4 regions of the Rummeliibacillus sp. G93 genome follow, and region 1 is predicted to be linked to each of the others. Evidence: riboswitches for the same ligand, from Rfam matches in the RefSeq annotation. Region 1 holds a riboswitch; each other region holds the start of a gene.
What was found. A riboswitch is a leader RNA that binds a small molecule or an ion and turns the genes downstream of it on or off. The one in region 1 is predicted to bind S-adenosylmethionine.
Positions count from the first base shown of each region.

Region 2: linked by a shared signal. The riboswitch ahead of M2M59_RS08050 (methionine ABC transporter ATP-binding protein) and the one ahead of M2M59_RS00935 (O-acetylhomoserine aminocarboxypropyltransferase/cysteine synthase family protein) in region 1 are both predicted to bind S-adenosylmethionine.
Region 3: linked by a shared signal. The riboswitch ahead of M2M59_RS08690 (5-methyltetrahydropteroyltriglutamate--homocysteine S-methyltransferase) and the one ahead of M2M59_RS00935 (O-acetylhomoserine aminocarboxypropyltransferase/cysteine synthase family protein) in region 1 are both predicted to bind S-adenosylmethionine.
Region 4: linked by a shared signal. The riboswitch ahead of metK (methionine adenosyltransferase) and the one ahead of M2M59_RS00935 (O-acetylhomoserine aminocarboxypropyltransferase/cysteine synthase family protein) in region 1 are both predicted to bind S-adenosylmethionine.

Region 1 is NZ_CP097314.1:168,662-176,691, reverse strand. It holds gene M2M59_RS00940 (homoserine dehydrogenase) at 308-1,294, opposite strand; gene M2M59_RS00935 (O-acetylhomoserine aminocarboxypropyltransferase/cysteine synthase family protein) at 1,531-2,826, opposite strand; SAM riboswitch class I at 2,935-3,046, opposite strand; gene nfsA (oxygen-insensitive NADPH nitroreductase) at 3,223-3,954, shown strand; gene M2M59_RS00925 (hypothetical protein) at 4,008-5,696, opposite strand; gene M2M59_RS00920 (FAD-dependent oxidoreductase) at 5,869-7,437, shown strand; gene M2M59_RS00915 (hypothetical protein) at 7,512-7,802, opposite strand; gene pepT (peptidase T) at 7,991-8,030, shown strand, end outside.
Region 2 is NZ_CP097314.1:1,618,220-1,626,249, forward strand. It holds partial or broken gene M2M59_RS08035 (Type 1 glutamine amidotransferase-like domain-containing protein) at 331-1,011, shown strand; gene M2M59_RS08040 (PA2928 family protein) at 1,186-2,511, shown strand; gene M2M59_RS08045 (hypothetical protein) at 2,643-2,903, opposite strand; SAM riboswitch class I at 3,145-3,245, shown strand; SAM riboswitch class I at 3,389-3,491, shown strand; gene M2M59_RS08050 (methionine ABC transporter ATP-binding protein) at 3,588-4,619, shown strand; gene M2M59_RS08055 (methionine ABC transporter permease) at 4,609-5,259, shown strand; gene M2M59_RS08060 (MetQ/NlpA family ABC transporter substrate-binding protein) at 5,278-6,120, shown strand; gene M2M59_RS08065 (M20 family metallopeptidase) at 6,166-7,368, shown strand; gene M2M59_RS08070 (DinB family protein) at 7,527-7,997, shown strand.
Region 3 is NZ_CP097314.1:1,746,583-1,754,612, reverse strand. It holds gene M2M59_RS08715 (flavodoxin family protein) at 1-215, opposite strand, end outside; gene M2M59_RS08710 (superoxide dismutase family protein) at 371-946, shown strand; gene M2M59_RS08705 (DUF5105 domain-containing protein) at 1,286-2,335, opposite strand; gene M2M59_RS08700 (hypothetical protein) at 2,628-2,843, opposite strand; gene M2M59_RS08695 (nucleoside triphosphate pyrophosphohydrolase) at 3,091-3,426, shown strand; SAM riboswitch class I at 3,520-3,620, shown strand; gene M2M59_RS08690 (5-methyltetrahydropteroyltriglutamate--homocysteine S-methyltransferase) at 3,750-4,853, shown strand; gene M2M59_RS08685 (PH domain-containing protein) at 4,905-5,318, opposite strand; gene M2M59_RS08680 (NAD(P)H-dependent flavin oxidoreductase) at 5,502-6,467, shown strand; gene M2M59_RS08675 (reverse transcriptase-like protein) at 6,579-7,250, shown strand; gene M2M59_RS08670 (response regulator transcription factor) at 7,294-7,956, shown strand; gene M2M59_RS08665 (sensor histidine kinase) at 7,946-8,030, shown strand, end outside.
Region 4 is NZ_CP097314.1:2,256,113-2,264,142, forward strand. It holds gene M2M59_RS11225 (alanine/glycine:cation symporter family protein) at 1-913, opposite strand, end outside; gene M2M59_RS11230 (alpha/beta hydrolase) at 1,222-2,022, opposite strand; gene M2M59_RS11235 (gamma carbonic anhydrase) at 2,262-2,786, shown strand; gene M2M59_RS11240 (YiaA/YiaB family inner membrane protein) at 2,831-3,250, opposite strand; gene metK (methionine adenosyltransferase) at 3,486-4,679, opposite strand; SAM riboswitch class I at 4,927-5,044, opposite strand; gene pckA (phosphoenolpyruvate carboxykinase (ATP)) at 5,323-6,909, shown strand; gene M2M59_RS11255 (hypothetical protein) at 7,003-7,458, opposite strand; gene M2M59_RS11260 (alpha/beta hydrolase family protein) at 7,476-8,030, opposite strand, start outside.

The sequences.
Region 1 (8,030 bases):
TTTAATTGGCGTTATTGTTATTAACACAATTGCTCCTGAACTCTATATCAATTTATTCTGGAATTTTTTTCATTTCATGAAAGATACGTTATGGATTGCGACAATACCAGTTTATTCATGGAAAGATATGCCGATTAAGTAGACGATAAAAGTATGAAGTGTAAAGCCATGAAAAACTACTCTTCAACCTAAAAGACTAAGAAGAAAAGTTATATAATGCAAAAGGATAGATGTATACAGGCCCACACTCCTGTTCATCTATCCTTTCTTTTTAAACCAATATTATGATAAATATCTTTTAATTGAGTTAAATTGAAATAACAGTTTTAGTTTTTGTCAGCATATCGCCATAATCTTCCACCATCGCGCTCGCAGTCGGAAGCATTCCCGCTCCTGGGCCTACAAGTGTTACGGTGCCTAGCAGATCCGCCTCAATGGCAACAGCGTTGTTTACTTCCTCAATTGAATAGAGAGGGTGACTCTGATCTATGAGCTCAGGTCTAACTGTCGCATGCACCTCGCCTGTTTTATAATTTTTTTGGACTAGTGCAATATGTCGGTAGCGCATGCCTTTTTCAGTTGCTTCTTTTACTTGTTGGGATGTGATTTCATTAATACCTTGTACTTTTACATCCTTCCAATCTGGCTGCTCTTTAAATGCTAGTTCACTGAGGATCATTAGTTTTCGAAAAGCATCTTGGCCTGATATATCGTTATAAGGATCTGCTTCAGCGTAGCCTAATTTCTGTGCATCTTCTAAAGCATCCTCAAATGCCATTCCTCTTGCACGCATTTGGGTCAATATGTAATTGGATGTTCCATTTAATATACCTTGAATGCGCTGTACCTCATTGACACGAAGCAGATTTTGCATCGTTTTTATAACAGGAACGCCGCCTGCAACTGTTGCCTCAAAACCTACCTGCACTCCATGTTTCGCTGCTTTTTCCTGAAGTGATTTGCCATGCTTAGAAAACATCACTTTATTAGCGGTGATAACGTTGCATCCCTTTTCAATAAGGCGGTCAAGGTATTGATATGCAGGTTCCTCTCCTACAATTGCTTCGAAAACAACATCAAGATTCGAAATATCCAGGATTTCCTCTATTTGATTTGTCAGCATCTCTTTAGCAGCATGAGGACGTGGCTTATTCGGATTGCTGACGAGGACTTTTGCTACTTCTAGGTCGACATCTAGCATCTGTTTCAATTGACTGCGCTTTTCTGTTAATATGCGATAGACCCCCTGGCCAACTGTACCAAAACCTAATATAGCAACCTTTACCTTTTTCAAAAAACCGCCTCCATTGTCTTATACTGAATTAATCTACATACTGATGATTTTAGCTTACACAGAGTATGTTTACAAGATAAATCCTCCTACAAAAGACATGTGTGTACCTGGAGTGTTCATTTAAATCAAAATGAAAAGAGTGAAAAGACAATCCATCACTCTTTTCTTTATTTATTTAAAAAATTTTTTAGGAAATGCTGCTACTTCCCTGAGGCGAAGCGAAACTCATTAACAAATTATTTTGCTGCAACTTTTGGGCTTACCTTTGTGAATGCTTCTTCTAGTGCAGAGATGATATCATCGATTGCTTCTAACCCAATAGATAAGCGAATTAATTCCTCTTGCACGCCTGATTTTTTCAACTCTTCACTGTTTAATTGTTGATGAGTTGTTGAGGCCGGATGAATAATCAATGAGCGGGCATCTCCTACATTTGCCACGTGACAGAACAATTCGACATTGTCGATAAATTCGCGTCCAGCATCTCTGCCTCCTTTAATTCCAAATGTAAGAACAGAGCCATAGCCATTCTTTAGATACTTTTTAGCAAGAGGAGCGAATTCACTATCAGAGAAGCCATTGTATCCTACCCATTCCACCTGAGGATGCTGACGTAAGTATTCAGCTACCTTTCTAGCATTTTCATTATGATAAGGCACACGAAGATGCAGTGTTTCAAGACCTTGCAATAGTTGGAAGGCAGCATCTGGGCTAAGCGTTGGCCCAAAGTCGCGCAGCAATTGTACGCGCAGGCGTGTAGCGAAAGCTGCATTACTCACATCAATGCCATAGCGGATGCCATGATAGGATTCATCTCTTTCTGTATAGTCAGGGAATTTGCCTCGTGTCCAATCAAACTTGCCTGCATCCACCACCACGCCAGCGATTGTTGTACCGTGCCCGCCAATCCACTTAGTCGCAGAGTGAATCACAATATCAGCGCCATATTCAATAGGACTACATCCAATCGGTGAGGCAAATGTATTGTCGATGATTAGAGGGATTTCGTGTCGATGGGCAATATCCGCAATACTTTCGATATCTGCTACTGAAAGACTAGGATTACCAATCGTTTCAACATAAATCGCTTTTGTATTTTTTTGGATTGCCCCTTCAAAATCTTCAAGCTTCCGTTCATCTACAAATGTAGTATTGATTCCGTATCGCGGCAAAGTATTAGCAAATAAATTGTACGTTCCTCCATACACACTCGCAGCTGAAACTATATGATCACCAGCACGCGCTATATTTAAAATAGAAAATGAAATGGCCGCCATGCCTGATGATAGAGCAACCGCTGCTGTTCCACCTTCAAGCAAGGCTACTCGTTTTTCAAAGACATCAACAGTTGGATTCATGATTCGAGAATAAATATTGCCTGGCTCTTCCAAGGCGAATAATTTCCGTGCATGCTCTGTATCATTAAATCTATAGGCTGTTGTTCGGTATATTGGCACCCCAATTGCACCAGTTGTAGGATCAGGCGTTTGGCCACCACGTACTGCTAAAGTCTCTTTACGAAATTCTGTCATTCTAATTCCCCCTAATATAGTTTGAGATGGAAAGCTGAGGTGTGGCAAGGATTTTTCCAAAAGAAAAACCCTTCTTCACATAAGAAGAGGGTCATTAGCATTTTCCTCCCCTTATCTGTCAGATTCGCAATAAAGAATCTGTAGGAATTAGCACCATGTAAGATAACTTACTGGTTGCCGGGCATCGCAGGGCCTTTCCCTCCGCCACTCTTGATAAAGGTAATTTATTCTGTTCCATCTTGTTGTTGTAAGTATAGGTATTGCATTTTAAAAAGTCAATACTATTTTTTGATATTTCTAAATATTACATACAAGCGGATTCGTTTCGCTAGTCATTTCCTACAATTTCTCCTATAGTTAATTAGAGAAATCCACAAAATAGGAGTTGTTCTACAGATGGTTAAAGATTTATTGCGTAGCCATTCATCAGTTCGAAAATATACAGGTGAAGAGATACCAAGAGAGGTTGTACGAGATTTAATTGAAACAGCACAAATGGCTGCTACCTCACATTTCATCCAAGCATACAGTGTCATCTGGGTAACTGATGCCGACAAAAAGAAAAAATTAGGCGAGCTCTCTAACAATGAGTTCCAATTCAAAACAGCGGGTGCTTCTTTCTTATTCTGCGTTGACTTCAAGCGTTTGGAGGCTGCCGGCAAAAAGCAAGGTGTAGAAATTGTGGCTGATTCTGCTGAAAACCTTCTTGCAGGCGTAGCCGACGTAGCACTATTTGCACAAAACTTTGTTATTGCTGCTGAATCAGAAGGATACGGCATTTGTTATATTGGCGGTGCACGCAATAACCCAGCTGATATCAGTGAATTATTCAATCTGCCTGAACACGTTTTTCCTATGTTCGCCATGACGATCGGAAAACCGACGAAAAGAAATGAAACAAAACCAAGACTTCCACTGGATGCCGTGCTACATGAAAATAGTTATGATGAAGAAAAATACGATACATTACTTGATGAATATGATGCGACATTAGAAGAATACTACCAACATCGTTCATCGAATCAAAAAATGTCGAATTGGACAAAACAAATGGCTGATTTCTTAGTGGAACAGCGTCGTCCATTTATCAAAGACTTCCTTGCATCCAAAGGATTTACTTGGAAATAGAAAAACGCTCTATAAGGTTTTTGGCTTTTGCCTGCCTTATAGAGCTTTTTTAATTATTTTTCTTCGATTCCCTCTATAACCATTTCTTTTACTGGTAAAAAGACTTCGCTTGAATTCACATATTTCAGCTTCACCGTGTCGCCTTCTTTCAGATAGACTGCGAGAGGAGCCACTTCTGAACTCACAATATAATTTTCTTTATTATCTAGCAAGAAGGAAACAGTTGTGAAATCCCCATTCTTTTCTTTATAAACGCGGACTACTTTTCCTTGAGTTTCTTTTTCTTCTGCTGCAGATGTTCCTTTTAGCGAACTGTTGCCAATTCGGGAGATAATTGTTTTATATTGCCGTAGTGCTTCATTTGGAGTTGCAGCAGATACTGAAAGTTCAGGCCTTGCTGCAGACACAATCGAGTAATTTTGTAGGAAGCCATTGGAATCTAATACTGGCACAAGCCAGCTAGCTTCACCGTAAAAATTGTAGATAATCGGCATAGAAGCACGCCATTTTTTCTCGATGAATTTTTTTTCAATGATTTGAATAGCACCCTGCGAATCCATATAGGATTCTTCTTTATTGCCTGTATAGTACGTTGCATGACCTGTACGCGCGTCTGTTAAAGAGTAGCCAAGCATAGAATCTACGCCTTTTTTCGGACTTCTAAAATCAGTGAAGTAAAACATTGTTCCATTCTCATCAAAGACAGGGCTGACATTCGCTTCTGTCCCTTCATCTGATGGCAATTTCACATCTTTCTTGCCGACTAGACTATTCCAAAAACCATGCACATATTTGCCGAAATATTCATTTTGTCGGCTTACTGCTTCGGGAGAGATCGCTCCGTCAATAAAGGCAGGTATTTTATCTAATGTATACGTTTTAGAAGCGCCTGTTTTTACATCTACCATAACAATGCCCTTTGGATCAAAGCCATTACGCGCAGAAATGAATTTTCCATACGTTCTGATATAATATGGCTTGCCGTCATCGTCTACTTCCAATTGTGGATCGCCATAAAAAATTTCTTTTGGATTAGCAAGTCTCATATGGCGTTCGACATTATTGTTAAAATAGCCAGAAGCTGTATAAACCATTTCTGATTTAACGAACTTTGGATTGTTAGATGAATCGGTTGCACTCATGATGAGATACCCTGGCGAAACTTTCCCCTTCATCCATTTGAAAAAGTCAGAAAACTCAACGGGTGCAATATAAACATATTCGCCCGCTACTTTTTGGATCTGCAAATCTCCTAATTCATAATAGCTAGGATTTGGCACTTGGCTGAAGGCCTTCTTCATCTTATTTCGTGCGAATTTTGGTGGAACACTTGCAGGTGTTTTCGTGTCATCAAACGCTTTCATTTCCACTTTGTGATCCATATCCGCCGACTCAAATTTTTGATTGGCGTTAAAAACGGGAGCAGCTAAAAGATAACCAAAATAAATTAAACTAGCAAAAGCGATTAAACCTTTTATTTTACGTTCCATGCCTGTAGATAATAAAAGACCAATGATAGCAAGAACTAAAATAACAGGCCAAATTATAGACCAATTTTGATCTATTTTAGTTACATAGAAGACAATGCTCGAGATTAATGTTCCTACAATAAAAATAAATAAGCCAAATTTTAATTTAAACGATGTTTTACGATCGCCCTCTGCTGTCTTACTTGCAAGCGGCGTTACCAAAACCATTGCGATCAAACCGATCAACGCTGACATCGTAAGAGTTAGTGTCATGTATTACTCATCCTTTCTTATCCTATAAATACGGTTGGGATGAATGAAAGTTTCAAAGAATTTATATGCTTGAGGATATGGAGTTCCAGCATCATTAAATAGTTCAACTAGATTGGTATAATTATCCTCCAATTCGGGAATTATTTTAAAAAAGGTAATTGGAGGATAAATAATGCCAGAAAAATATGGAAAGCTTCCAGAAAACACTCAATCTTATTGGATAGACTCTGTAAAGTTGCCCACATTTCCGCGTTTAGAAGAAGACATTAATGTTGATGTCGTTATAGTAGGTGGTGGTATCGCCGGGCTTACTTCTGCTTTTCTATTAGTTAACGAAGGTTTAAAGGTTGCTATAATCGAGGCAGACCATGTGCTCAATGGAACCACAGGGAATACAACTGCAAAAATCTCAGCTCAGCATGGTTTAATTTATGATGAATTTATCAGGAATATCGGTGAGAGTAAGGCAAAGCTTTATTATGAAGCAAATGCAGAAGCACTGCATTTCATCGAAAATACAATTAGTGAGCATCGCATTGATTGTGATTTCTCTAAACAGGATGCCTACGTTTATGCGGTCACGGAAGAATATGCAATGAAAGTAAAGAAAGAAGCTGAGGCTTATGAAAAGCTTGGCATCAATGGCGAATTGGTGAATAGCATTCCTTTTAATATCGATATACAGAACGGGATTGTAATGAAAGACCAGGCACAATTTCATCCATTAAAGTACTTGGCACATCTTCTACAACACATTACAGAAAAAGGCGGCCAAATCTTTGAAAATACAACAGCTGTCAACATAGAGACAAAGGAACAGCCAAAGGTTTTAACCCGCGAGAATCATAGCATTACAGCTAAACATGTGCTTATTTGCACCCACTTCCCTTTTTATGAGGGCATGGGACTCTACTCAGCAAGAATGCATGCAAGTAGCTCGTATGTACTTGCTACAAAAGTAAAGAACAAATATCCGGGCGGTATGTATATTAGCGCTGAGATGCCATCACGTTCTCTGCGCTCAGCAACCATTAACGACGAGGAATACGTGCTTGTTCTTGGTGAGGACCATAAAACCGGTCAAGGCGGGGACATACTAGAACGCTACAAAGCATTAGAAGACTTTACGGAACATGCTCTTGGGCTTGAAAGTATCGTCTACCGATGGACTGCTCAGGACTTAATAACACTAGATAAGTTGCCTTATATCGGTAATCTCACAAGCAATGATCCTAATATATTAATTGCCACAGGTTTTAGAAAGTGGGGAATGACGAACGGAACAGCTGCTGCCCTTCTATTCCGTGATGTCATTGTAAATAAAGGAAGTAAGTATCAGGACTTATATTCTCCATCACGATTTTATGCAAATCCAAGCTTAAAAAATCTCTTAGCTCAAAATGTAAATGTTGCTGGGCAGTTTATGAAAGGGAAATTTGGCATAACTACTAAATCGTTAGAAGATATAAAGAAAGATGAAGGCGGCGTTATCACGATCAACGGCCAACGAAAAGGCGCTTATAGGGATACAGAAGGAAAATTGCATATTGTAGATACAACCTGTACTCACTTAGGATGCGAGGTTGAATGGAACAATGGCCAACGATCATGGGATTGCCCTTGCCATGGTTCCAGATTCACTTATACCGGCGAAGTAATTGAAGGGCCAGCTGAAAAACCATTGTCACGTGATGACCATACTTTATTTGATAACTTCACCTCGAAGAATTCAGGTTACTAAAAGAAAAAATCGCAAACTACGAGTTTTATCTCCATACGAAATTTGTTAATTAAAAATCAAGGGATAGCTGTTTGCTATCCCTTTTCTGTTTCATTATCGATATCCCTCAACACATTCTTTTGCCATGTATAAAATGAAATTGAAAAGGTGCTAACAAACAAAATCAAAAAAGTAATTCCTAAAGCTGTGGGAACAAAATTAAAAGCTTTGATAGCATTATTAGAAATTGACCATTCCATCGCACCAGGTGGCCTAGAAAAAAAACTCGCCAACCCTTCTCCATTAGCCCCTATTATGAGAAATAAAAAACCTAATAATAAAAATCCAACTGGTATACCATATAATGCAATAATCTTATCTTTCACTTTACACCCTCTCCTTATGTTCATGAATCTATTTGTTAATTATTGTAACCTTCTATTATGCTTATATAAAGTTAGTATAGCTAACTATTTCAATTATTTTCTCTCTCCTCTTTTCTGAAAATATTTCGCACAACTAAAGAAAGTGTTAGAATTATAGCAATGCTTAAAATTTAAGGAGGATTCACACAATGAAAGAAACAGTTATTGAGCGATTGATTCGCTATGCCA
Region 2 (8,030 bases), 1.4 Mb from region 1:
CTAACTTTACTTTAATCAACTATTATTAAGCAGATATTGATAGAAAGATAAGATATTGTAAAGAAGGGAGTTTTTTTGGTATTTATTCTGAAAATGTTATTTTAATAGAAGTCTAACGTCAATCAACGCTCTTAAATCCAACTTCATATGATATTATTCCGTTTTTTAGGAATAATTGGTACACTTAAATAACATATAATAGTGAGGCACTAATTTTGAACTTCAGCTTAAGAAGACTGATTAAATAGAGGGGGGAGATTAAACCTCCTTTTGTAGGAGTTTGAAAAAGGGATATTCAAGGAGGGATGAAGAAATGAGACAGATTATTGCGGTGGAGGAGGTTTTTCTATGGAGCCAGAAAACCTCTTACTTGATAAATATATATTAGCTCAAATTAAGAAAGATTTACCAAAGGTTTGTTTTGTTCCTACGACTAGTGGAGATCAAACAAATTATATTGATAGATTTTATAAGGCATTTAAGACTCTACCTTGTCAGCCTTCTCATTTGTCATTATTTGAGCCGGAATTTACTGACCTAGAAAGATACGTTCTGGAGCAAGATATAATCTATGTAGGCGGTGGCAATACCAAAAATATGCTAGTTTTATGGAAAGAATGGGGTTTAGATAACGTTTTGAAAAAGGCTTATAAAAAAGGGATTATACTAACAGGATTAAGTGCTGGTTCAATTTGTTGGTTCGAAGAAGGATTAACTGACCCATTGAATGCTCCTTTGTATAAGTTGGATTGTTTAGGGCTCTTAAAGGGAAGTAACTGTCCCCATTTTGACGGTGAGAATAAAAGAAAGCCTTCATATAAACAATTAGTTTCGGAAGGGAAAATAAAAGAAGGTTATGCAGTTGATGACGGAGTGGCACTTCACTTTAAAAATGAAATATTATCTTCTTCTGTTAGTTCAAGACCAAATGCAAAGGCATACTATGTTAAGTACATGGATAATGGAGCTACTCAAATTGAGATAGATACATTGTATTTAGGCAATTCTTAGGTGTCACCTTATTTAATTACTGAACGATTTTTGTGAGGAAAGTTTTCTAATGTTCCTCATCTTAAAATAGGCTAGAGATGGTTAGGTGATCATGAGCCTTGGACATGTGAAAACTGTGAGAAATAGGAAGAGAATGATATAATTAAGTAAAATATTAATTAAAAGGATTGAAAAATGGATATAATAACAAATTTTTTTGAAAAGTGGCTAATGCTGCTAAACTTTAATTCTAATATAATACATAATACGGCTCTAATCTTACTCTACCTCCGTTTATTATATTTGCCTATCAAGATGATTTATATAGTAGCGAAGAAGAGAAACGAAGAAACTGAGCCTTTTTCAATAATTAAGATTTTTAAAAAATTAATTATTGTACTGTTCTTTAATTTTCTACTTGGTTCGGCCTTACTCAAGTTCCTGCAGCCAAATTATCTAGCCAATTGGATACCAACAGGTTGGCGGTCTGATTACATTCTGTTAACAGTGATTGCTGCCTTAGTTATCCTATCATTATTTATTTTTATACCTCGCCAAATTTATCAATTGAAGAAAAAAGAACAAACCTTAGGTAAAATGTTCTTGAAATTCAGCTCGTTTTTAATAACGGTGTTTTTCGTTTTTTCATGCCTGTTATGGGGGTTTAATGGACTTTTCGCACCCAAAAGAATTGAACTAGAATCACCTGTTGTACTCTTCGATTTAAAAGAAAAGCCAATATCGGTCGTTAAAATAAGTAAAACTACACCCAATGGAACAGAAAATGGAATAACCACCAACTTTAAAGGTTTCTTAATGAGTGCTATTGATCTTCATACTGGTAAAAAGCTGTGGAGTAGGATCTCTACTTGGCAAGAATACTTAGTAGGAGAGACTAGCGAGGGACTGTTGGTGTTAAATAATAAAAAGAAAACCCTTTATTTTATAGATCCAAAAACAGGGAAAAAGCAAGCAGACGAAAAAGACTTTCTGAATAAATTCCCTGTATTAGAAGATAATTTAAGCTACATGTATACTGACTATTCTATTAAAGGTCTAAATAAAGTCTATCTTTACGGCTTAGATGGTCGTTATTTTAAGTTAAATTTAGCTACGAACGAAATAAAAGAAGATCCGAGTTATGCTGATAAAATACGTACTTTACCAGTAGGATGGGATGAGAGTGTAGCAGGTGTTGAAAAACGAAGCGAGAAAATAAAAAAACTTTACCCCGAGCTAATGGGCGTAAGGCTAGTTGAAAGTAAGCCTGTTGAAAAGCAGCTCATTGTTTATCAGAAAAAGCGCAACGATAATCGGCAGACCTTAGCCTTACTTGATCTTACAAAACAAGACTTGATTTGGGAGCAACTTTTAGATGCTCCACTTGAGAATGCCACCACTTCATTAGAAGTATTCGCTGACACAAAGTTTGTCTATGCTTGGACGGGACGTTATCAATATAAAATCAACAACGAAACAGGGAAAGTAGTGTATCAGTATGATTATAAGCTTGGAAAATAATTAATAAACGAAACTACTAAAGTCTCTTTCTTGTACTTTGTTTACTATAAACTATCTATAAAAGCCGATGAAATTCTACTTAGCTGTAAAATTTCATCGGCTTTTAAATTGGAAAGAGTATTTTTCCTCTTTTATTTGTAAATTTCATATCCACTAGTAATCAAAAAAGAAAATAAACATAAACCTAAACAACCCAATGCAACACCCATAAAAATAAATGTTACTGTAAAATTTTTATTCATTGATCGGAAGAAATTAAATAAGGTAATGACTAAACAAATGATAAAGAAAGAAGTCCAATAAGGTAGCAAGGTACGAGTAGGACCTAAAATAAGAAAGTTAAGAAGAAATACAAAGCTTACAAGCAAAAAAACAGTCAGTATTTTTTTCATAGAATTACTCCTTTGTAAAATATGGGTAATAACACTTTATCAAAATTTTCTAAAATATATAATGATTATTAGAGAAATAATCATTGAAAATAGATAAAAATAATAAATATATAAACCTCGTTAGTCTATGTAAATAATAAAAGAAACATCAATAAGAAAAATAAAAATCTTTTAAAATATTATTTTATATTGACTATTCAAAAATGACCATGTATAGTAAAAATCAATCAAATAATCATTTTTCTTATCCAGAGAAGCGGAGGGACTGGCCCTGTGAAGCTTCGGCAACGGACATATGCACCGTGCCAATTCCAGCAAGCGATTAAGCTTGGAAGATAAGAACACGTATTTGTACATATGAAGCCATATGTCTTTGTGTCCTTCTTCTTCCATGGAGAAGGATTTTTTTATGGCAAAATTAATTTGAAAGGGGGAATTAAAAACACAGTTTAGCAGATGTACCACTTATACTTAATTAAATATTGCCCTTATCAAGAGAGGTGGAGGGACTGGCCCTTTGAAACCTCGGCAGCGGACATTTTTGCACCGTGCCAATTCCAGCAAGCGATTAAGCTTGGAAGATAAGAAGACGTTACCGTACATATGAAGTCATATGTCTTACTGTCCTTCTTCTTCCATGGAGAAGGACTTTTTTGTTGAAAAAATCGGAAGGAGATTGAACGGATGATAGAATTCCAAAATGTTTCTAAAGTGTATAACAGCGGAGGAAAGGAGATACGTGCATTAAATTCGATTAATTTAAAAGTTAATAAAGGTGAAATATTTGGCGTAGTCGGCTTCAGTGGTGCAGGAAAAAGCTCCTTAATTCGTTGTGTAAATTCACTAGAAAAACCTACTTCCGGAAAAGTCATAGTAGACGGTCATGACTTAACAACCATTAGCAAAAAGCGAATTCGCGAAGTAAAGAAAAGCATTGGTATGGTATTTCAACACTTTAATTTGCTCAATTCCAAAACAGTATATGCAAATGTAGCCATGCCGCTCATTTTAAGTAAAGTTCCTAAGGATCAAATCAAACAAAGGGTTTCAGAATTACTTGAATTCGTTGGTTTAGGTGACAAAGCTCAAGTCTATCCTGATCAACTATCCGGCGGCCAGAAACAACGCGTAGGCATAGCGCGCGCTTTAGCAACACAGCCTTCAATTCTACTTTGTGATGAAGCGACCTCTGCTCTAGATCCACAGACAACTGGTTCCATATTGGAACTCTTGAAGAAGATTAACAAAGAGTATGGGATTACGATTTTAATGATCACGCATGAAATGGCTGTCATTCGAGAAATATGCGACAGAGTGGCAGTGATGGAAGCGGGGAAAGTGATAGAAGAAGGAACAGTATTTGATATCTTTTCCGCACCGAAAACTAACACTGCTCAAAACTTTGTTAGTACCGTAATGCATGATCAAATTCCACCATCAATACTCAATATGATGGAACGCAAGCAAGCACTAAATCATATTTTCCATATTACGTTTGTCGGCGAGTCTACAGGAAGTCCTTTTTTATCACAGTTATCTAAAATTCTCGATGTGGAAATCAATGTGCTATTCGGCAATATTACCGAACTGCAAGGTATTCCTTTTGGCAAACTGATTGTTGAAATCCAAGGAGCCGATACGGAAGTGAAACGAGCATTATCATATATGCAAGCTCAACAAATTCTTTACAAGGAAGTGGTAGCACATGCTAGTTAATTCTGAACAAATCATTGAAGCGCTCATTCAAACTATTCAAATGGTTGGTTTTTCATTTATCTTTTCAATCATTATCGGCCTTCCGCTAGGCATCCTGTTATTTGTCACTCGTAAAGGACAGATCATTGAGAACCTTCCAGTATTCACGGTTTTAAATGCAGTGATCAATGTTTTCCGATCTGTGCCCTTTATTATTTTGCTCGTAGCCATCATCCCAGTTACCCGGCTCATTGTCGGAACATCTATTGGAACATCTGCAGCTATTGTTCCACTAGTCTTCTACGCAGGCCCTTACATTGCTCGATTAGTTGAAAGCTCGCTACTAGAGGTTGATAAAGGTGTTTTAGAGGCGGCAGATGCTATGGGGGCTACTCCATTTCAGACAATTTTCAGGTTTTTACTGCCTGAGGCTCTTAGTTCACTTATTGTGAATTTTACCATCGCGACAATTGGTCTGATTGGAGCATCGGCTATGGCAGGAACCGTAGGCGGCGGTGGTATTGGCGACTTAGCCATAACGTTCGGCTATCAACGTTTTGATACGACCACCATGCTAATTACCGTAGCCATACTAATTGTTTTGGTTCAGGGGCTACAGTCATTTGGCAACATTTTATCGAAAAAAATAAGAAGAGGTTAATCTAAGGAGGAAATTAAAATGAAAAAATGTTTACTATCCATTCTGGTGCTGTCACTAGTTATTTTTACGGCAGCCTGTTCAAGCGAATCCAGCGGTAAGGAGGCAGATGGAAAATCAAAAACATATAAAATCGGCATTACGGGGACAGATACGCAAATTTGGGATTATGTAGCGAAAAAAGCAGCTAAAGAAGGAATCAAAATTAAGCTTGTATCTTTTAATGATTACGTACTTCCAAATACAGCGTTAGCAGATGGTGAGTTGGATGCCAATTCATTCCAAACTGTTGCTTATTTTGACCAATTTATTAAAGAACATAATCTTAAACTTGTTCCAATTGCTACAACATGTTTAGCACCTATGGCTGTTTACTCAAACAAATTGAAGGACATTAAAGATATCAAAAAAGGTGCAAAGATTGCTTTGCCAAATGATGTTTCAAATCAAGGGAGAGCCCTATTATTACTGCAGGAGGCTGGCCTTATAAAATTAGTAGATGGTTATGATGGCTTAGGCTCTATTAAAGATAGTGTCATTGAAAACCCTAAAAATATTGAACTTATTCCTACTGCTCCTGCTCAAATACCGAGAGCATTAGAAGATGTGGATGCAGGCGTTATTAATAACGGTATTGCCCGAGATGCAAGTCTTAATCCAATCAAAGATTCAATTTTCCATGAGAGCGAGACAGCAATTGATTATCTGAACATTATCGCAGTGAATGACAAAGATAAAAACAACAAAACCTTAAAACGAATTGCAGAGTTATACCAAGAGGAAGATACAGCGAAATTCATCAATAAAGAATATGGCGGCACACTGATCCCAACATTTGTACCATTGAAGAAAATAGGTTGGTAAAAAGATTGTTGCTAAAAGTTTAATAAAATATGAGGAGGAATTAATATGACACAAGTACTTACACATTTAAGTGAGGCAATAACAGCAAATGTGGATGTTAATCAAGGAAGGTATATTGAAACAAGCCACAGGATTCATAATAATCCAGAGATCGGAAATGAGGAATTTTTTGCTTCTGAAGAATTAACAAACCTTCTCCAAGAAGAAGGTTTTGCAGTAGAGAGAGATGTGGCTGGTCACAAAACAGCATTTGTTGCTCGTTATAAATCTACTAAACCAGGTCCATCAATTGCTTTTTTAGCTGAATATGATGCTCTTCCTGGAATCGGTCATGCATGCGGGCATAATATTATTGGAACCATGAGTGTTGCTGCTGCTATTAGTTTAAGCAAAGTGGTGGATGAGGTTGGTGGAGAAGCGGTTGTCTTTGGTACACCTGCAGAAGAGGGAGGACCAAATGGAAGCGCGAAAGGTAGCTTTGTGAAACACGGATTAGTAGAAGGAATTGATGCGGCAATGATGATACATCCTCAAGGTGTAACCAATCTAACATCGCCATCGCTTGCAGTAGATCCGCTCGATTTCGAGTTTATCGGTGCAGCGGCGCATGCAGCAGCAACCCCTGAAAAAGGTATCAATGCACTGGATGCTGTTATTCAATTGTTTAATGGCATTAATGCCCTACGCCAACATGTGACAAGTGATGTTCGTATTCACGGAATTATTACACATGGTGGGGATGCACCGAATATTGTGCCTGAATATGCAAAAGCTAGATTCTTCATTCGAGCAGCAACAAGAAAAGGTTTGAACGAAGTAACCAAACGAGTAAAAGCTATCGCTGAAGGAGCAGCACTCGCAACTGGGGCAAAACTTAATATTATTGCCTTCCAAAATGAAGTAGATAATCTGTTGCTTAATGATACATTCAATGCAGTGTTTAAAGACATAATAGAAGAGTTAGGGGAGAAGGTTGCTGGCGGACGTGATGGAATCGGCTCTACAGATGCAGGTAATATCAGCCAGGTAGTCCCTACTATACATCCATATATTAAAATTGGTCCAGATGATCTTGTACCTCACACGATTGCATTTAGAGAAGCTGCAAAATCTGAAAAGGGTGATGAAGCGTTAATTAAAGGTGCTAAAGCACTTGCTCTTACTGCTTTGCGCTTAATAACTGAACCTGACTTGTTAGATGCGATCAAAACTGAATTTAACCAGAAAAAAGCAGACGAAGCAGAATAAAACTATAAAACCTCTCAGCAATTAGCTGAGGGGCTTTATTTTATCTTGATAAAGAAAATAATTATTAAGGATGATAAACTATAGCTAATTCATTTGGAAAACCACTCTATTTGTTTGGAACCTTACATAGTAAATAATATAAGAAGAGAGACGATTATATGAATATAAATGGACGAAATAAGATAATTAAACATCATCAATATGCTATAGAATTTGTGCGATCATTGAATAATTTAAGAGAAGAGCAATGGAGGAGGAAAATAGAAGAAGGGAAATGGACTGTAGCTGAAATCATTGGACATTTAATTCCTTGGGATGAATTTATCATAAATAACCGTTTACCTTACCTATTTTCAGTTCAGGAACTTCCAATAGGGCCTGATGTAAAAACATTAAATGCTACATCTGCTCATAATGCTAGAGAACAAGAAAAAAAGGTAATTATAACCGACTTTATTTTAGTAAGAAGTGAACTTCTTCAAAAAATAGAGGGAATTCCAGATATTCGTTGGAAAGAAGAGATAACTATTGGACAAACAACGCTAAATTTATACGACTACTTTGAAGGTCTTGCAGAACATGATCAGCATCACTTCAATCAAATAAAAGAAATCTTACACAAAAAATAAGGGATGGGCATTCAGCCATCTCTTTTTATTTAT
Region 3 (8,030 bases), 1.6 Mb from region 1:
AATACATCACTTTCTAGGATGGCTTCAATGATTTGATCATAATCGTCAGCAACTGGTCTAAAACCTTTCATATCATGTCTCAAATCATGGATAGGTTCAATCATAATATCTTTTAAGTAGATGCGTCTGTGAGTTACATTTTTTGTTACGATATCAGTGAGAATTTCTGTATTACCATTAGCGCGAGAACTTCCTATAAAGGTAGTAATTTTCATGCAATTTCTCCTTTCTATCGTTCTTATTCTCTATTATAACTTAATAAAGTGTTCAATTGTTAGAAATTTCAAAAAGTAAACAAAAAGAAAGAATCACAAACATATCGAATAAAAATAGGCTTAGCTGGCCACTCTGAGAGAAAGGAGTGTTTTAAATGAAATTATTAAAAAATACTTGGCCTATGTTAGTCGCTCTTCTCATTCTAACCGGGTGTTCGACAAACAAACAAAAAGTAGACAACTTAAAACCAGTAAGTGGAGAAAAAAATACAACCATTCACGCAACGGCTAAGTTTCTTAATACAGAGGGTAAAGAGTTAGGGAAAGCAAATTTGACAGAAAATGAAAAGGGCGTACAAATCGATTTGAAGTTACAGGGTTTACCACCAGGAGACCATGGGATCCATATTCATGAAAAAGGGATATGTGAGAAACCAACATTCGAATCTGCAGGAAGTCATTTTAATCCAACTCACAAAGTTCACGGATACTACAACGCAAAAGGTTATCATTTAGGCGATCTTCCAAATATACAAGTGGAAGAGGATGGAACAGTAGATGTAGGTTTTGCGACAAAGGCCTTCACTTTAAAAGAAGGAGCACATAATACATTGTTTGATAAGGATGGAAGTGCATTTGTTATTCACGAAAAAGCAGATGACTATAAAACTGATCCAAGCGGTAATTCAGGCGCACGAATTGCGTGCGGAGTAATTGAAAAAAATAATTAACATCTTAAAAAAGCTAACGCCATATCATATTGACTACCAGACGAGAGAGCGACAAAGCCACCTCCAAGCTGTCGCTCATTATTCTCAATAAGTAAGAGACGATTAAGTATGTTGCTTCAGCAATGGAGACCATGATAAGCTGTCAATTGGTTGCGTCTTGATGTTGAAGAAATTGTGTAGTTACTTATATCTAGTGTTATCTGTTAAGGATTAGAACTTTTTCTAGGAAATATGGGTAATAACATTATAAAAAATCAGTAATGGCTTCTGCGTACAGAAGAATATTTATTTAACCAAAGTAAAACCGCTTGAATCTTATCATTCAAGCGGTTCTTTTATTTAATAAGTCTGTAATACGAATGCTTTAAGCAAATCATCGTATTCGCTATTCATATCTTGGTCTGTCTTTTGAATTGTCCATTTACCATCTGTTTCTTTTAAAATAAGTGCATATTCACGACTATCTTCTTTCAAACTCGTATTGTTCATAATTTGATCAATACGGCTAAATGTGTAATTTAAAGCATCTTCTTGTGCTTTTTTATATTCTTTATAGCTATATTTATTTTGGTTTTTCTTAGCAAATTGTTCGCTTACTTTTCGAGATTGTTTATAAAGATCTGATGTGTCGAAATTTTTAAAGCTAACATTTACTTTAGCCTGTTTTGAATCACCATAAGCAATTTTATAAGTAGGCTCAATTTTTTTATTTAAAGCGTTTCGGTATTTTTCAATAAACATTTTTTCTAAACGCATGGATGGTGTAAACTCACCAAAGCCTTCCTTCAATTGATTGGCAAGTTCTTCATCAAACTTTTGGCTGTCTGCTAAGACATCATTTGTGAGTAAGGATTTAAAATCTGGATTGTCATTGCTTAAGAAAACTTGATCAACATAAGCTGCTACAGCTTTCTTGGCATTCTCTGAATCATTTTTATACTTCGACGGATCCACTGATACTACTAACTCTTTATGTTTCTCACCTTTGTCATCATAAATGCGCGGTTGATAATGAAGCTCATACTTTTCTTCTTTATTGACAGGGTAAAAGAGGTCACCACTCGCTTTTTTCTCAGGAGAGATACTTCCTGATAGTTCTTTAAAAGATTCTTCATCCGGTGGATTTACATAGACAGAGTCAATTTTTTCATCATCTTTGCTACCATATAAACTAAAGTTTGAAGAATTTACTGGGATTTCATTTTTAGATTTATTTTGGACTGTCACATTTAATTTGAGATATGTTTTTTCATCGGTTTCATCATACTTGGTAATTGTTACATATTCTCCAGAATTAACTTTAAACGCAATATCACTCGCTTCGCTTCCAGATTTGTTTGTTTTTTTGCTGCTTCCACATGCCGCTAAGGCAAAGGTAAGAATAGCCAATAGGCTTAGCAGCCACAAATTCTTTCTGTTAATAGGAAACCCCTCCGTTTTCTTTTTAATTTGCTGAACCAAATGGTAACCAATCTTTCACAATAGAATCATCATTCTAAGGTATTCAACTGCAAAATTTTTGTGAAATGCTTATAAATAAGCAGTGAAAGGGTATGGATTCTTCTAGTTGCCGTATGTATTTGTTCGTATTCCGCCCCTTGAGAAAAGAGACTTTCACTCTCATGAAAGTCTCTTATACATGTCTTGCACGGATGTATGTGAGTAATAGAGAAGCACTAGCCTAGCCAGGATAGCGCTCTTCACTTGAAGAGGTATCCTTTGTATGATGGTTGTGTTTTTCATCTTCAACTTGTTGATTTAACTCCTCCATTGGGATGGGATCAACCGTTTGCATTTCAGGGTCTTTGTCGTAGATACTTTCTTTATCAGACTTTACTTCATCTGGTGTATCCAATGGTCCTTCTTTTAAATTTTCGGCTTTGTCATTTTCTTTCATTTTCATCATCCTTTCTTACTTTACATATAGCCTCAATTCAAAAAGTTAAACCATTTTTTAAACAGAATTCGGCAATTTTTGTGTGTAATCGGTAATAGTGGTGATCAGCTGATGGTTTCCTATAAAGGATAAAATGTATTACTTCTAAATTCTAGTTTTTCTTATAAAATAGTGTAAAATAGAGAAAAAAGAAACAGTACTAAAAACTCTATTTATACTAAAATACTCAGAGGTAGGTGAGTACAAATTGCCAATTTACAATAAATTAGTCCGAGATTTTATCCCGCAAATCATCGAAGGAAAAGGGAAAAAATGTATAGTTGAACAATTGAGTGAACAAGAGTTACTACAGAAAATGAAGCAAAAATTCATAGAGGAAGCCTATGAAGTACAAGAAGCAAAAAATAAGGAAGAGATGAAGGAAGAATTGGCAGACCTTTTGGAACTTATACATACAGCATTAGAAGTTTATAATATTTCATTGAAAGAATTGGAAGAATCACGTTTAGCTAAAGCTGAAAAAAGTGGACGTTTTTCAAAAGGTATTTATTTGGTTGAGGTGCAAGATGAGGAGAATATATAGTTGATTTAAAATCAAATTTAAAAATTTTTAAAAAACATTGACAATTCTATTTATTGCGTTATTATATATTTATACAAACTTAATATGTTGATTTTCTTATCTAGAGAGGTGGAGGGACTGGCCCTTTGAAGCCTCGGCAGCGGACTATTAAAGTACTGTGCCAATTCCAGTAGCGTAAAGCTAGCAGATAAGAGGAGCGTTTTTTTCGTATGGTATTCCAACCCTCTTCTTATTCATTGAGAAGAGGGTTTTTTCTATTTAGAGGATAGAAGAGTTGGAGTCAATTAGTCAATTAACTAAATGAAACTAAGGGAGAGATTTTGATGACAAAGACGTTAGTAAAAGCACCATTTAGAGCTGATCATGTAGGTAGTTTATTAAGACCAGAAAGCATTCACCAAGCACGTAAGGACTATCAAGAAGGTAACATATCCGCAGAACAATTACATCAGATTGAGACGGAAGAGATCAAAAAAGCGGTGGATAAACAGATTGATGTTGGTTTACAAGCAGTAACTGATGGTGAGTTTCGACGTAGATTTTGGCATACAGATTTTCTTGAACATTTAAACGGTGTTGAAGGATATATCCCAGAACACGGCTTCAAATTTAAAGGAGAAGAAACAGAAAAATATGATGTTCGTAATAACGGAAAGATTTCTTTCAACTCAAATCATCCGCATATTCAAGATTTTCTAGAGTTCAAAGAAATTGTAGGAGATCGGGCAATTCCAAAACAAACGATACCTAGCCCAAACCAATTATTCAATGCTGGCATAAGAAACCTTGACATCTATCCAGATATCGAGGAATATGCGAGTGATATTATCCAAACTTACCGGGATGCAATCCAGGCCTTCTATGAAGCAGGTTGTCGTTATTTGCAGTTGGATGATGTCTATATTGCGGGACTGAATGCTGAGAATATCCCATTTAACGACAGTGGATATTCACGTGAAGAATTGATTAACCTTGCGCTTCGGGTAGCAAATGGAGTGTTAGAAGGCAAACCGGAAGATTTAATAGTAACTACCCATTTATGCCGGGGGAATTATCGTTCAAAATGGGCGTTTGAAGGAAGTTATGCTAAAATTGCTCCAACTTTGTTCGTAAATGAAAAAGTGGACGGATTTTTCTTAGAATATGATGACAATCGGTCTGGCGACTTCACACCACTATCCTATATTCCAAAGGGCGGGCCGCAGGTAGTTCTGGGAGTATTTACTTCAAAATTCGGCGAGTTGGAAGACAAGGAAAACATCAAAGCTCGTGTAGAAGAGGCAACACAATTTGTACCACTCGAGCAGCTATGTATCAGCCCACAGTGTGGATTCGCTTCAACCCATCATGGTAATATTCTAACGGAAGAAGAACAATGGGCAAAATTAAAGTTTATTGTTGATATATCAAAAGAGATTTGGGGATAAGAGAGTGGGAACAGCTAGTAAAGCTGTTCCTTATTTTGATTCATAGAGGATTTACTGATTTAGCTTGGAGTCTAATTCAATTTTAGGGTTAATACTTTTTAAAGTAGCTAAAAATTGCAGCTGCTCCTTTGGAGATACAAGTGCCATTTTATTGTTTGCGTCATAAATGATCTCCAATCGATCTATTGAAAGGGCAGGGGCAGCAAGCAAATTTTTGGTTTTAGCAATTGTTTTAATCTCTTTGATAGGAACGTTCTTTTTGAAGGGGCCATTTCGAATAATCAGGTAGCTTTGATTAACTTTATATCCTGTACAAAACCAACCCCATATGAGCAAAATTGCTAACGGAACAGTAAAAACAAGGACTACATAATCTCTTCCTGCAACAAGAGGTGCGAAACAAGCAATGATTGTACCCCAATATAAAGGGTATTGCCATAAATCTTTTTTAGATGGGTAATACATCTTGTTAAATCCTTTCGCTAATTTATTTTTAAAACATTCATATATGGAAATTAATTCTTTATATTACTTTATCAAATGCAGACCCGCATTTCATTCTATTTTAGTTCCAATAATATGAAAATTCTTTGCATTCCCTTATACTAATAGAAAGAAAGGTATATACAATACATGGGGGTGTCCAAATTGAAAACACGTGTTACAGAGATTCTTGGAATTAAGTATCCCATTGTCCAAGGTGGTCTTGCTTATTTGGCTTACGCCGATTTATGCGCTGCGGTTTCAAATGCTGGCGGGCTAGGACAGATTACAGCCGCTACTTTGGGATCTAAGGAAAAGCTTCGAGATGAAATCCGAAAAGTGCGCACATTAACAGATCGTCCTTTTGGCGTCAACTTCGCTATTTCAAAACATCAAAATGCATATGAAGAGCTTTTAGAAACCGCAATTGAAGAGAAAGTACCTGCTATTTCTATTACAGGTGGTAATCCAGCACCAGTGTTAAAACGCGTTAAAAATGAAGATATTCGCACTCTAGTCTTGGTTTCAGGAGTAAGGCAAGCTCAGAAAGCGGAAGAACTAGGAGCAGATATATTGATGGCAGTTGGTCAAGAAGGTGGCGGCCATTTAGGACGCGAAGATATTGGCACAATAGTTCTTGTACCGCGCGTTGTTGAATCCGTATCTATTCCTGTTCTTGCTAGTGGCGGTATTGGCGATGGTAGAGGATTGCTTGCAGGCCTCTCGCTTGGTGCTGAAGGTATTGAAATGGGTACACGTTTTATCGCCACTAAAGAATGCGTCCATGCAAGTGAAGTGTATAAGCAAGCGATTATTCACGGAAAAGAAACAGATACTGTCGTAATCAAGCGGTCACTTGGTGCTCCTGCCCGCACCATTAAATCTCCTTTCACAGAAAAAATACTTCAAAAAGAAGAAAGCGGAGCAACTTATGAAGATTTGAAAGATATGATTAGTGGTGAAGCGAATTGCAAATATATTTATGATGGCGAGCAAGAAAGTGGTTTTGGTTGGGCTGGCCAAGTAATTGGTTTGATTGATCATGTGCCGTCTGTCGCTCAACTATTTGACGAGGTGATAGAAACAGCAGTAAACGGGCAAAATCGATTAGCTCAAATTTTAGGCGAGTAGCCTATTGTAGCCTCTTTATTAGAGGCTTTTTGTGTTAGGTGAGCTACTATATCATAATTAATCTGTATATTGGTGACAATAAGCTAAAAAGATAAAATGACGGAGGTTTCAATGAAAATTACAATCGAATGGACTTACAAAATTCCACGTGGTGGTATGGAGACAGTCTTTCGCTCTGATCAAATGGAAGCTGGAAAAGCACTTAAAATGGCGGAAGATATTGAGAAAACAGGACGTATTAAAAATTTACTGTTGATAGACCCACATGGTAGTACATGGACAATGAAAGAGTTAAAACGCTATTTGAAAGAAATTGAAGAGGAGCCACACAATATTACAGTTTATTTTGACGGCGGATATGATTTAAAGACTGCGGTTTCGGGACTTGGTTGTGCTATCTACTTTGAACAAAATGGTAAACAAAAACGACTGCGAAGAAACGTACAGGCGGTTGGTCATAAATCAAACAATGAGGCAGAGTATGCAGCGCTACATTTGAGTATTATCGAATTGGAGCTTTTAAATGTACATCATATGAATGTACGCTTTTTGGGAGATTCACAAGTCGTAATCAATCAAATGAGTGGTGAATGGGCGGTGCTAGAGCCAAATTTACTAAGTTTTGCAGATCGTATAGATACTGCGCTAAAAAAACTAGGCATTGAAGCAGAGTATGAACATATATCACGTAAAATGAATGGTGAAGCAGATCGTCTTGCTTCACAAGCATTGCAAGGCATCGAAATTGCCGCACAAGTAGAATACGTATTAGAGAGTGACTAATTATTGAAAACAGACATTAAGAAAAAGAGTGAGTAGCTTGAAAGTGTTAATAATAGATGATGAACAAAAAATAACAGATGTCTTAACATCTTATTTTGAGAGAAATGGAGATCAAACCTGTGTAGCAAATACAGGGGAAAAGGCTATTGAGATGATGGACAATATACCGCTTGATATGATTATTTTGGATTTAATGCTACCGGATATGGATGGGGAGGAAATCTGTCGGTATGCCAAATTGAACTATCAAATACCCGTCATCATGCTGACAGCCAAAATATCAATTGAAGATAAGGTGAACGGCTTTAACAGTGGTGCAGATGACTATGTGGTCAAACCATTTCATCCAAAAGAGATACTGATTCGGGCTGAAAGACTCCTTCCCTTAAAAACACAGCAAGATGTGATTAGATTTGGAGACCTAACTATTCTTAAAGAATTGAATACAGTTAAAAGACAGGAGGAAACGATACAACTAACACAGCATGAAGCAACGATTTTATGCTTGCTTGCTGAAAATCCTAAAAAGGTATATAGCCGGGAAGATTTACTGTACAAAATGGTTGGTGGTGTACAAGAGAATAATCCTCGTGTTGTTGACCAGCATATAAAAAATCTCCGTAAAAAGCTGAACTATGACTATATACAAACAGTTTTTGGTATTGGGTATAAAATGAACGAAATGGCGGATGAAGATGAAATTTAAAGTTAGAATCGCCTTTATTATTGCTGCATTTTCTTTAACAATGCTTCTTATAATCACTGCAATCCTGTTATATA
Region 4 (8,030 bases), 1.2 Mb from region 1:
CAGAACAAACCAATAATGTATCGATATAAACAGAAGCAGCTTGAACAAGGCCTTGTTTAGCCGGATGAGAAACTTCCGCAGCAGCTGCCGCATGAGCTCCTGTACCTTGGCCAGCCTCATTAGAGAAGACGCCACGTTTTACTCCCCATGCAATCGCCGCTCCAAGCATACCACCAAAAGCAGAATCAAATCCGAAAGCGTTTTCAAAGATAAGCTTTAATACATGTGGAATTTCACCAATATGCATACCAATAATAACAACAGCCATAATCATATACAAAATAGCCATGAATGGCACTACATATTGTGCTACAGTCGCAATTGCTTTAACTCCACCGATAACAATAACTGCTAATAGAACAGTTACAATCAATCCAGTTATCCACTGGCTAACACCAAAAGCATTATGCATAGCATCTGAAATAGCGTTTGTCTGAACACCAGGCATTAGGACGGCCATCGCCATCAATGCTGCAATGGCAAAAATAATACCAGCCCATTTTTTCCCTGTTCCCTTTTCAATATAGTAAGCAGGACCGCCACGATATTGATCATCTCGTTCTTCTTTATAAATTTGTGCTAGTGTTGACTCTACATATGCAGTAGCCGCTCCAATAAAAGCAATCATCCACATCCAAAATACAGCACCAGGACCACCGAATGCAATGGCAGTAGCTGTACCTGCAATATTACCGGTACCTACACGTCCTGATAAGGCAATAGATAATGCCTGAAAGGAAGAAATCCCCTTTTCCGATTTTTCCCCTTTGAACATTAATAAAACCATGTCTTTAATAAATCTTACCTGTGGAAACTTCATAATGATTGAAAAGACTAATCCAACAACCAATATGCCGTAAATCATCCACGGCCCCCACAAAATGTCATTTATTGCTGCAACAAAATCCCCCATAAAAAAACCCCTTTATAGTTTTCTTATAATTCAATATATTTTAAATATTGATAGATTGCAAACAAAATTTTCGAAATAATCTTTTTTATTTTCTTACCTTATAAATACATAACTTGTTTTGCTATTTCATTTCGACTCCTCCTCAACTCTTTAGTAGTAAGATTTACTCATGATATGCCGCCTAGAATCTGAATATGTGACGAAAAAAAGACATATGCAAAATTAAAGCATATGCCCAGATATATATTTCTTTTGCTACGGCACAAAAGAATTTTACCTCTTAAAAACACACTTCCATTTAATTTAAATTAGATAATATAACCGATATTGCGTAAAGCATTAAACATAAAGGATTCCATATATTGATAGATATCTTCCCGTTCTGGTTCTTGATAAAGATCGTGATAGCAAGATTTCCACTCTTTATATTGGAATTCAGACGTTTCTTGTTGAGAAAGCCATTTTTTACTATAGGCTGGAGATACAATTTTGTCACTGCCCCCATTCATCAGCAAGACTGGGATATCCGGAATTGTTTCTCTCTTTGTCCACAATGCTTTCATAAACTGCTGCAGTTCTTTATACCATCCCACTGTAATGCCTGAAAAATAGTAGGGATCGTCCTTTTGTTCTTTATAAAATTCGTAACTGCGCGAAAGATTTTTGATTGGTATATCATGCTGTATCTTTAAATTCCCTGTTAGTTTGCTAATACCTGAAAGAGCATTAGAAAATTTTGATGGCTGATGTGTAAGATGCAGCCAAGGAGATGTTAGTATCATGCCTGCACATTCGTATTTCCGTATTTGTATTAATTCCATTGCAAGGCTTGCGCCAAGGCCATGCCCCATTATAAAGATTGGTAAATTATAATTTATAGCAACCTCCATCATTTGTCGAATGAACTTTAGGTACTCTTTAAACCCTTCATCATGCGCTTTCTTTTTCCGGCTCACTTCGCCATGACCAGGCAAATCACCTGTGATAACATGCATGCCAGATACACGTAGCTTTTCAATAAGCCAAGGATATCTCCGATGATGTTCATATGCACTATGTATAAAAACAACAACAGCTTTCGCTTGTCCCTCTGCTTCCCATTTCCACATTCTATTCCGCTCCTCAATTCTCACTTTTCTCGTATTAACGGCTACCAAAAATTAGAATGATATACTTCTATATTTTGACCTTCAATACCTGATAGGTTTAGGTAACAATCAGAGAAGATAAAATTCACTGATTGTCGTATCACTCTATTTTAACGTATTTTACAGATTTCAGTTTCCTTCCAATCTACCATTTGTTACGATATTAATAACATCATAGCTTGAAATGAGGCGAATTTTCGATGATTTACCCTTATCACAACAAAAAACCAAATATCGATCCCTCTGTTTTCATAGGAGATCATGTCGTTATCACTGGGGATGTCACAATTGGACCAGACTCATCTGTATTTTATAATACAGTGATTAGAGGTGATGTGTCCCCTACTATTATTGGAAGTAAAGTGAACGTACAAGACTTGTGCTGTTTACACCAAAGTCCTGGCAGACCGCTTGTCCTAGAAGATGAGGTAACAATCGGTCATCAAGTGACACTACATAGCTGCCATGTAAAAAAAGGTGCGCTTATTGGTATGGCATCAATTGTTTTAGACGGCGCAGAAATTGGCGAGGGAGCATTCATCGGGGCAGGGAGCCTTGTGACACAAGGAAAAGTAATACCTCCGAATACAATGGCTTTCGGCCGACCAGCTAAAGTAGTACGGGAATTAACTGATGAAGATAAAAAAGACATGGTCCGCATTATCAACGAATATCATGAAAAGGGCCAGTTCTATAAATCTGTCCAACAAAATTCAGAAAGATAATAAAAAGATGGCTTCTCTCAAAAGGGAGGCCATCTTTTTACTTTTTATTCTTCTTGTTCCTCTCCATTGCCATTGCCTTTGAGTGACTTACCATATTGTCTGTCACGTATTTCCTTTGATAGCGCGAAAGAGGTGTATAAGACAAAAATAATCCCTAGCCAATAATATCCCTTTTCGACAAGGTCCCAGTCTGTATTCCAAACACTTATCATCCCTATTCCAAATGAAGCAATCGTTGATAAATAACAAAGGAGCAAATATTCTTTTGTTACTTTAATTCCGTCATGCCGATCGCGAATTGTCTTTACAAGTGAAAAAGCAGAAAAAGTAATCCACCCCAACAAAATAGTATAGAATCCTCGCTCAACAAGTTGCCAATCTGTATTCCAAATCGCAACTAAGACAAAACCAAAGCCGGTTAAAAAAGCAGCCCATGTGAGAAAAAAGAATTCATTTGTTTTCAACCATCTCTCCTCCTTGAACTTCTTATTAACTTATTCAAAGAGAGAAAAGGTTATGAACCGAAAATGTATCAAGCTTTTACTTTGCCTTCATTTTATTTTTAAAGAATAGTTTGTTCACAACCTATCAAGATTAATGGAGAATAAAAACCAAAAACCCTATCACAAATGTGACAGGGTTCTCATAAGAATCAGCTTATCGCTTAGGAGGAAAAACCTCCATAGCAAGAAACTCTATTTATTTAAATTTAGCTTTCAATTCTTCAGCTTTATCTGTATTTTCCCAAGGTACATTTAAATCAACACGACCGAAGTGTCCGTAAGCCGCTGTTTGTTTATAGATTGGACGGCGAAGATCAAGCATTTTGATAATGCCTGCAGGACGCAAATCAAATGTCTCACGAACGGCTTCTACTAATTTGCTTTCTGTGACCTTTCCTGTACCAAAAGTATCTACAGAAATAGAAACTGGCTGAGCTACTCCGATTGCATAAGCTAACTGAACTTCTGCGCGCTCTGCTAAGCCTGCAGCTACAATATTTTTAGCTACATAACGAGCTGCATATGCTCCAGATCGGTCTACTTTTGTTGCATCTTTCCCTGAGAATGCACCGCCGCCATGACGCGCATACCCACCGTATGTGTCAACGATGATTTTGCGTCCTGTAAGACCTGCATCCCCTTTTGGTCCACCAATTACAAAGCGGCCTGTTGGGTTAATGAAGTATTTTGTGTTTTCATCCAGTAATTCAGCTGGCACTACATTATTGATTACTGTTGATTTAAGATCTTGTTGAATTTGTTCTAATGTTACATCTTCATCATGTTGAGTTGAGATAACAATTGTATCCACACGTACTGGATGGTTGTTTTCATCATACTCAATTGTTACTTGTGTTTTTCCATCCGGACGCAAGTATGCAAGTTGACCTGTCTTGCGAACCTCTGTTAAACGGCGTGCCAATTTGTGAGCTAAGCTGATTGGAAGCGGCATTAACTCAGGTGTTTCATTGCAAGCATAGCCGAACATCAACCCTTGGTCCCCTGCACCAATTGCTTCGATATCTGCATCTGACATTTTGCCTTCACGAGCTTCCAGTGCTTGGTCTACACCTTGTGCAATATCCGGTGATTGTTCACCAATTGCTACAAGTACTGCTAGGTTTTCTGCATCGAAACCGTATTTACCGCGTGTGTAACCAATTTCAGCTACTGTATCTCTTACAATTCCTTTGATGTCAACATATGTTGAAGTCGTCACTTCTCCTGCAACAAGGACAAGGCCTGTTGTGACAGTTGTTTCACATGCAACTCGCGCATTCGGGTCTTTTGCAATAATGGCATCTAAAATGGCATCCGAAATTTGGTCACAAATTTTATCTGGATGTCCTTCTGTTACGCTTTCTGAAGTAAATAATCTTCTGTTAGTCATTTGGTTGGTTTCCTCCTAAATCAACGAGATCCTCTCGAAAGTGATACGGTACTCATTACCCATGTCCGTTTAAATGGATTAAACGCCAAGCTTTAGCTGCTTTTTAAACACGAGGATATAGAAAGTGCCCTTACATACATGCTATATATTAATATGAAACAAAATCAATTTGCCTCAATTTTTACACAAAAAAACCTTTCGCTCATTCGCACAATGAGGAAAGGATATGTTTCGTAAGCACCTTTCACTCTTATCGTTCAAGGAATATTCCTTGCATCAGATTAGCACCAGCGCATTTAACACTTGATAAAATGCAGGTTGCCGGGTTTCTTAGGGCCTGACCCTCCACCAGCTCGGGATAAGAGTATCCGTTCTATAGCATATAGTAAGCGAATTGAACAAGAAAGTCAAATTTTCGATAAAAAATAAAGAAAAAAGTTGATTTTTGATGAATTTTGTTGTGTGATGTAGTTAAGCGTTTTCGTAAAGTAAATTAATGAATTAATTTATATAGAAAACTTTTAAAAAATAACGAGTTATTAGTATAGACTAATACGCTTAATGTGTTATACTAATTCTCGAAAAGATTAATACTCACCCACTTAGCAAGGGTAATAATATAAAAAGGATGGTACGTACACAGATGAATTCAGTAGAAATTGCGAATGAACTGAATGATTTATTACAAGGGCGCAATATTTTAGAACAGCTTTCAGTTCCACAATTAGTGGAAAAAGCAACTTCACGTGGAGAGGCAATCTTAACGGTAGATGGTGCTGTTCGCGCAGTAACTGGCAAATATACAGGACGTTCTCCTAAAGATAAATTTATGGTAGAAGAAGAATCCTCTAAAGACAAAATTGATTGGGGTAAAATCAATCAACCTATTTCTTCAGAAGTTTTCGATTCATTATATACGAAAGTAGTAGACTATTTAAAAGAAAAAGAAGAAATTTTTGTTTTCAAAGGATTTGCGGGTGCTGACCCTTCATCCCGTCTTGGCATTCGTGTTGTGAACGAATTCGCATGGCATAATTTATTTGCACATCAATTATTCATCCGCCCTACAGCTGAAGAATTAGAAGAACATGAAGCAGATTTCACTATTGTTTCTGCTCCTACCTTTAAAGCTGATCCAGCAGTAGACGGAACATCTTCTGAAACATTCATTCTCGTATCTCTAGAAAAACGCATTATTTTAATCGGCGGCACAGAATATGCTGGCGAAATGAAAAAATCAATCTTCGGCATTATGAATTACCTATTACCACAACAAGGTATTCTGTCTATGCACTGCTCTGCAAATGTTGGTGAATCAGGCGATGTAGCATTATTCTTCGGCCTATCCGGTACAGGTAAAACGACTTTATCTGCTGACAGCAATCGCAAATTAATTGGTGATGATGAGCACGGCTGGTCAGACAATGGAGTATTCAATATAGAAGGAGGCTGCTACGCGAAAACAGTCAACCTTTCTGCTGAAAAAGAACCAGAAATCTATAATGCTATCAAATTTGGCACAGTGCTTGAGAATGTAACAATCGATCCAGAAACACGCATACCTGACTATGATGATACTACATTAACTCAAAATACACGTGCTGCATACCCAATCCAAAATATCGAAAATATTGCAAGTCCATCTGTTGGTGGTCACCCTAAAACAATTATTTTCTTAACAGCTGATGCGTTTGGCGTATTGCCTCCAATCAGTAAATTAACGAAAGAGCAAGCGATGTATCATTTCTTATCTGGCTTCACTTCCAAAATTCCTGGAACAGAACGCGGTGTCGTAGAACCAGAACCAGTATTCTCTACATGCTTTGGCGCTCCATTCTTCCCACTACATGCTTCTGTATACGCAGAAATGTTGGGTGAGAAAATCGATGCTCATGAAGCTAATGTATTCTTAGTTAATACAGGCTGGACTGGCGGCAGCTATGGTGAAGGCAGCCGTATGAAACTTTCTTATACTCGTACAATGGTTCGCGCTGCAATCGACGGCAAGCTAGACAATGTATTCACAGAGCAAGATCCATTCTTTGGTCTATCTATGCCTACACAAATCGAAGGCGTGCCAACAGAAGTTTTAAATCCGCGTAATGCATGGGCGGATAAAGATGCTTATGATCAAAAAGCTAAAGAACTTGCTGGCATGTTCCATGAAAACTTTAAAAAATTCGGCGTCATTTCAAAAGATATTTCTGAAAAAGGCGCGCCAATCGTTTAATTGCTACAACTTATCGCTTACAACCTATAAGTAAATCCAAATCGCAAAAAAATCCCCGACAGGCCAAAAGGCTAGCCGGGGATTTTTGGTTTTTTAATCTGTGTCATCTGGAAAAAATTCTGCTTCTGTATCGTATTTCTTAAACATCTCAAGAATAGGTTCGGCATCTTCTCTCGTTAGTTGATTAAAGAAAATCTCTTCTGCATAATTTCTTATTTCTATGCCTTCTATTCCATGATCATCATGGAACAGAATAGAAAACCATTTTAACTGTTCTTTTGAATCGGCTGAGTGGTGAATAAAATAATCTCTTATTTTATCATTTAAGGTGACACGCTGAATTTTTACTAAGCCTTCATCCTGTGAACTAAAACTGAATTGTTCCAGTTCTTGAATTGCCTTGCTTTCTTCCTTCCAATTTTGCACCTGCAGCTCATTATAGGGTCCAGAATAAGCCTCCCATAATTCCTGCCAGAAAGGATAGCGTTTTTTAAACGGCAAGGTATCACTTTTATGCCTTACATCATTTGTCGCTTTAAGATAACCCATCTTTTCACCTACTTATTTTATTGTAGTTTCATCCATTGGCATGCCCCTCGGAGGACATTGCGATTGGCTACACCAGGGAAGTAATGAGTGAATTCGGGATAATACCAGGTTTCAACTCTTTTATTTAATTCCTTTAAGCGCTCTTCAAGTAGTTCAGCATGCTTAAAACTCACATTGTCATCTTTCATCCCATGAATGATTAAGACCGAAGCATTAATTTCTTTTATTCGGTCTAAAGGCGTGCGCTCTTCATATGCAGCTGGATTGGTCATAGGAGAACCTCCGAATACGCGTTTCATCATCCGACGCATATCAACCCGTTCTTCGTATGTGTACTCAATGTTAGAGACGCCTCCCCATGTAACAATGGACGTGATGTCATTTCGAATAATACCAGTCCAAAGAGCCATAAGCCCACCTCTAGAAAATGCGAACAAATGAATTCTCTCACTGTCACAGAAACGCTTCAGCACTTCGACAGCATTTACTGCATCAAAGCGGTCTTCGCCAGCAAACATATCCTTTCCTTCACCACCGCGTACACCTCTATAATACGGCGCGAATACGACAAA